Linked DNA regions of Spartinivicinus poritis. The main gene of each other region encodes a partner of the protein of the gene in region 2 in a complex. Links are inferred from orthologs where the notes say so. Each region holds a gene or a part of one and is shown on either strand. Other genes may lie near its edges. The genes, in order: trxA and ORQ98_RS17525.

Region 1 (3,268 bases), on a different replicon or contig from region 2:
AACATCTTTTTTATGCTCAACCAGTCGTTTAGCTTTCTCAATCACCATTTCAGCTACTTGAACATGGCGAGCAGGTGGTTCGTCAAAAGTACTGGCAACAACTTCACCTCGAACTGAGCGAGCCATTTCTGTTACTTCCTCTGGGCGCTCGTCAATCAATAGTACAATTAAGTGGCATTCTGGATTGTTACGGGCAATATTAGAGGCAATGTTTTGTAGCATTAGGGTTTTACCCGCCTTTGGTGGGGATACGATCAAGCCGCGTTGGCCTTTACCAAAGGGAGCAACTAAGTCAATTATACGGGCAGTGAGGTCTTCTGTTGAGCCATTGCCTGCTTCCATTGTTAATCGTTCTTGAGGAAACAATGGTGTGAGGTTTTCAAAAAGAATTTTATTTTTTGCATTTTCGGGTTTATCGAAATTGATTTCGTTAACCTTTAAAAGTGCAAAATAGCGCTCACCATCTTTAGGTGGGCGAATTTTTCCTGATACAGTATCACCAGTACGCAGATTAAAGCGACGGATTTGGCTGGGTGAAACGTAGATGTCGTCAGGGCCGGCTAGATATGAGCTGTCAGAAGAACGCAAGAAACCAAAACCGTCTTGCAGAATTTCTAATACTCCATCGCCATAGATATCTTCACCACTGCGCGCATGGCGTTTTAATATGGTAAAGATGACATCCTGTTTACGAGAGCGGGCTAGGTTATCAAGCCCCATCTCGGTGGCTAATTTTAATAATTCAGGAACGGATTTTTGCTTTAGCTCGGTAAGGTTCATAGTAAACTAAGATACGTTGATGAAAGGTAACTCTCTGTAGATGCTGAATGCAACGGAGGAACTGCTCTCTGGTTTGGGTAGCGTTAAGATTAATTTGTTTGGATTGCTTTAAATAACCTCTACCTATCGCCTGATTATTTCTTAGCTGTAGCTAAGTGGTAGTTGGTCGCCGTTATCATTTTGAGTTACTCAGATTATTAATCACTGTAGTTTTTATAAGCAACTCTTTACAAAACCTCTTATAAGAACCTATTTATAGGCGTTTCTAACTAAGTGTCTCTTTGTAAAGTACTCTTTATACGCAGTGGTGCTATTCACGACTGTGTAAAGAGTAACCATCTTTATCTACAAGATCTATCTATAAGACGGTTTAAATAGTGAGAGTAACTTAATCTATAGGTCATTACTTAATATAACAGCATTCATTATTAAGATGCTTGTCATTATATAAAATGCTTGCTCGCTATTTATATACGAATGTCATCTATATGTGAATATTTAACGACTATAGATTTATGAGTAACGGTGGTTATCAAGGTTAATCTAACATTGAATAATAGAAACTGTCGAGTTTTAAGTCCAGTATTAATTGAAAAATAATTGGGTAAATACCAAAAATTGAAGCCAATCCTCAGAAGTATCAAGGGCTGCAGGACAGTTACGGTTGATATTAACTAAGCAGAAAGGGGGGATTCCCCCTTTAAATTCTTTACAGATTGCCTTCCAGAAATGCGACAAGCTGACTTTTTGAAAGGGCGCCAACTTTGGTGGCCTCTACATTACCATTCTTAAACAACATGAGAGTTGGTATACCACGAACACCGTACTTAGGAGGAGTCTCTTCATTATCATCGATGTTTAATTTACACACCTTCAGGCGGTCTTTATATTCGTTAGCAATTTCATCAAGAATGGGAGTGATCATTTTGCATGGGCCACACCATTCTGCCCAATAGTCAACAAGCACCGGCCCTTCGGCATTGAGTACATCTTGATCAAAACTTTGATCCGTTACATTAATAATATGTTCGCTCATGTTGAAATCTCCAGCATTTATTGCAAGTCAGTCAATTGCCCCTATCATAGCACTGTGTCACAACGGCTGAGAAGCTATATGGCTGATAAGCTATAAGGGGTAACTTTGTATTCGACAGATGCTTTCCTTTACGATTATTTTGTTTGCAAATAACAGGCTTGCAAGTTACAAGTTTGCAAATAGTAGGAAACAAAATATGCCGAAACTATCCCTAACCAGTGGTTTATTTTGTTAAGCTATAACACTTTGTCATTGAAATTATTGGCATAGCTAATGACCGCAAGGATATCTCGCTCAAATCACTCTGACCAGTGTTTAATTGCTGCAATTGATCTTGGTTCAAATAGCTTCCACATGATTGTGGCTCGTTTGGACCAAGGTGAAATAAGACCGTTGGAACGGCTGGGGGAAAAAGTCCAGTTGGCTGCGGGGCTTGACGATGATGACTATCTAAGTGAAGAAGCTCAGCAGCGTGGCCTTGACTGCTTGAGGCGGTTTGCCCAATACACCAAGCACTTAGAGGTGGGTAAGGTGCGAGTGGTGGGTACAAATGCGCTTAGAACGGCCCACAATCGCGATGAATTTATTAAGCGCGCTCAAGAAATTCTTAGCCACCCTATAGATGTTATCTCTGGCAGGGAAGAAGCACGTCTAATTTATCTTGGTGTTTCTCATACACAAGCAGATGACTTAGGACGTCGGCTAGTGGTGGATATTGGCGGAGGAAGTACAGAGTTTATTATTGGCCAACGCTTTGAACCCCAGTTGCTCGAAAGTTTGCATATGGGATGTGTAGTGTACAGTCAGCGATTTTTTCAGGGGGGCACCATTACCAGCAGGCAGTTTCAGGAAGCCTATTATGCTGCTCGTCTGGAGCTTTTAAATATAGCCGCTCCTTACAAAGAGGCTGGCTGGGAAGATGTGATAGGCTCATCTGGAACGGTAAAATCCATACAAAATGTTCTGCTTGCAAAAGGCTTAACCAGTACGGGTATTACTGCTGAGGGAATGGAGGAGCTGCGCAAGTACATAGTCAGTGTTGGTCATATTGACAAAATGATGCTTGAAGGCTTAAAGCCGGAACGTGTCAGTATCTTCCCAGCTGGTTTGGCAATTTTAATGGCAGTGTTTGATGCCTTTAAGGTTGACCGAATGTGTTATTCAGAAGGTGCCCTTCGGGAAGGACTGTTGTATGACATGGTAGGCCGCTTGCGTCATGAAGATGTTAGAGAGCGGACTATTACTGCTTTAATGAAGCGCTACCATGTTGATAGGCAACATGCCCGACGGGTCGCGCGCCATGCTTTGATGTGCTTTGATTATGTGGCGGATCAGTGGCACTTAGAGAAAGAAGATCGTGAGCTACTTAATTGGGCTGCGCTGATTCATGAAATTGGCTTGGATATCTCTCATACCCAGTTCCATAAGCATGGTGCTTACTTAGTCAATCAC
Region 2 (3,061 bases):
GTTGGAGCAGGTGTTATAGGGCTTAGCTCAGCCTGGATGCTGCTTCAGCAAGGCTTTGAAGTGGAATTAGTAGATCAAGCAGTCGAGCCTGCTGCCGGTTGCAGCCATGCTAATGGTGGTCAGCTTTCTTATCACTACAATAGTCCGATCAATCAGCCTGGTCTGCTCAGGCAGCTCCCTCTTGCTATTTTGGGTAAAGATCCAACTTTAGCTATAACCTACGAAGCGGGCTTTGATTTTTTTCGCTGGGGGCTAAAGCTATTAGCCTGTTCTATACGCGCCCAAACTCAAAAATCTTCTTTAGCCATGCAGCAGTTAGGTATTCGTTCAGGTGAGTTAATGACCTCTCTGCAGCACCAGTTGGGGCTGTCATTCGATTATCGTCCTGCATCAGGAAAGCTTTATCTTTATTTCGATCAAAAGAGTTGGCATCAGGCTTGTCATAACGCTGTTGGACAACAGCTCTCTAAGAAGCAACTACAGAATGTTCCTGGCATTCATGGTCAAGCGGCTGATGCTGTTGGTGCGTTAATACAACCAGGGGATGAGAGTGGTGATGCAGCGCTTTTTTGCCAACAACTGTTTACCAGGCTACAACAGCATCAAGGGTTTCAGTCACGGTTGGCTAGTCCTGTTACTGCTATTCGTATCGCGTCAGGGCGAGTTTTGGAGTTGAGTACACCTACAGGTTCAGTACATGCTGATCACTATTTGATTGCTTGTGGGTGTAGCAGTGTGCAGTTGGCACGAAAAGTAGGTATCAAATTACCGATCTATCCAATGAAAGGTTATAGCCTTACTGTTCCGGCAACAGGTAAATGCCCGGATATTTCAATTACCGACACGAAAAGAAAAATAGTTTATTGTCGCCTTGGCAATCGCTTGCGCATTGCGGGGTTTGCTGAATTTTCAGGGTGGGGGAGTAGTGTTCATCCTGCAGCCATTAATAATATGCTATCCGCTGCACGTCAGCTGTTGCCAGAAGCAGGCAATTACAAGCAGATACTGCAACAGTGGTGTGGATTACGCCCAGTGACTCCCGACAGTTTACCATTAATTGGACAGACTAAAATTGCCAATCTTTGGCTCAATACTGGTCATGGAATGTTGGGGTGGACCCATGCGTTAAGTTCTGCCGAATTGATTTGCCAACTTATTACTTCTTCTATTGGTACAGAAGATACGCCTTTCAATGTGCAGCGGTTTTGATATTTTCTAGCCGAAGCGATAGACATACAATATGTGTTAACAGGCCTAACTAAAATAAAGATATAAATATATTCCTAAAAAGAGCTCAATAAATATATGCATTAATATGGGACAGGTATTTTTGTATCAACATAATTATTTTATATTAATATTAAGTCTATTTTTTGAACAAACTGTTTAATGTCCTCACATACTTTTTGGTAGCAGCTCAGTGCTTCTTCTTTATTTGATGCTTTGGCTGCCAGTTTGGGTGGGTCTTCAAAGCTGTGGTGGATAAATTTGGTTTTAGCTGGGAATGCTGGACATACATCATTAGCATGATCACAAACAGTAATAACATACTCAAAGTGCGATTCTGGCAATTGATCAACTGTTTGAGACCGTTGTTGGTGAATGTCGATACCTGCTTCTGCCATTACTTGTATGGCATAGGGGTTTAGCCCATGAGCTTCAATACCTGCTGAGTAAACTTCAAAGTCATCAGGTCTTAAATGCCTTAACCAGCCTTCAGCCATCTGACTACGACAGGAGTTGCCAGTACATAAGAATAAAACGCGTATCATGTTAGCCTGAATATCTCATCAGAGTATACTCGCTTTAGTGAGCCCTTTGAGTATTGGGGAGCCACCAAGGCTTGTCGGAAAATAAAGTAATGTGTTTAGCCAGAATGCCCAGAATTTTTGATATCTGACGAAACATTCGGGCTAGTCCTGCTAGGCTATAAATAACAGTTTCGTAAAGCCTAATTATAACACTTTGGTTAAAAAAGGTTAGCAAGGATGCGCCATAATGATTTGTCCATCATGTGAACGTTTTTTAAAAGGGTATAACACACAATGTTCATGTGGCTATAAGTTTATATTTCGCGCAAAAACAGAGCCATTTAATGACAATAAAATGAAAAAACTGGAGCTAAAGGCCAGTGCTTTCGATACTCGTTATTTTACTAGAAATATGCTTTATAGTGTCTTTTTAAAGACATCTGCTAAGTCACTTATAGCACCTATGATCTTTATTATAATTTTTTGCGGTATTTTTTCTGCAATCCTTATTGGAACTTTATCTTATATTGGGTTAATTATCGCTACTCTTTTATTTGGGGTAGCTATTAAGCTAGTGATTAAAGCCAATAAACCAATGAGTATAGAAGATTTTGCTGATTACTATAAACGCTGGGTCAACGCTAAAAGAAATAATAGCTATTTAGTTGATAAGCCAAAGCTCAAAAAACCACCAGTTAACAATCAAGAAGCTGATATTTTTGATTACGGTGCTGATCGTATAGTAGTTGTTGATGATCCTTTGTTTGTAGACTGTTTGATACTAAATGAAGAACATATGCGTTCGAAAGCTTTAATAGTATCTCAAGATGGTTATCCTTCATATTTAAAAGAGCAATTTAAAAATCTACTAGAACAAGCTGACAATATACCAGTTATTTTACTACATGGTACAAATCAAAATAAAACCAAAATGATTCATTCAATTGAAAGTAGTTTTAATATCAAGTTGGCTGATAATCAAGTATATGACTTAGGTTATTATGAGGAGCAAATTAAACAAGCAAAATCACTATATAAACGAATGAGAATAACAAAATGTACTGTTGATATGTTGCCTTATCCGTTATCTACTCAGCTAATCAGTAAAGATAGGTCACAACTGCAAGATATGCTGGTTTTAGGTGCTGTGGCTGCAACTGCCAGTTATGTATCTTTTTCTTTTGCAGATGACTTTGGTTAAAAAGCATATGACTGGACTTGTCGGCTATTTTGGTAATCAACCTAAAGCAGTAATTCAAAAAATGGCTAGTCAGCTAGAGCATCGTTTTGCTAATGGTTTACAACAAGTT

Evidence for each region.
Region 1: the proteins of ORQ98_RS17525 (region 2) and trxA are in contact, whole or in part, in an NMR structure (PDB 2IPA), measured with the Bacillus subtilis proteins. The link is inferred for Spartinivicinus poritis from one-to-one orthologs.

What each region holds. Positions count from the first base shown.
Region 1 is NZ_JAPMOU010000004.1:258,074-261,341, reverse strand. Bases 154-3,082 are described here. They hold trxA (thioredoxin TrxA), read right to left. Parts: upstream 1,817-3,082; coding sequence 1,490-1,816; downstream 154-1,489. Other genes in these bases: ppx (exopolyphosphatase), read left to right, coding at 2,090-3,082; rho (transcription termination factor Rho), read right to left, coding at 154-780. Also shown: more of rho, read right to left, coding at 1-153; more of ppx, read left to right, coding at 3,083-3,268. UniProt on the Bacillus subtilis protein: Participates in various redox reactions through the reversible oxidation of its active center dithiol to a disulfide and catalyzes dithiol-disulfide exchange reactions.
Region 2 is NZ_JAPMOU010000024.1:33,717-36,777, forward strand. The notes cover bases 62-2,783. They hold ORQ98_RS17525 (arsenate reductase ArsC), read right to left. Parts: upstream 1,773-2,783; coding sequence 1,350-1,772; downstream 62-1,349. Other genes in these bases: ORQ98_RS17520 (FAD-dependent oxidoreductase), read left to right, coding at 62-1,209; ORQ98_RS17530 (hypothetical protein), read left to right, coding at 1,999-2,783. Also shown: more of ORQ98_RS17520, read left to right, coding at 1-61; more of ORQ98_RS17530, read left to right, coding at 2,784-2,952; ORQ98_RS17535 (asparagine synthetase B family protein), read left to right, coding at 2,960-3,061. UniProt on the Bacillus subtilis protein: Catalyzes the reduction of arsenate [As(V)] to arsenite [As(III)]. In vitro, can dephosphorylate para-nitrophenyl phosphate (pNPP).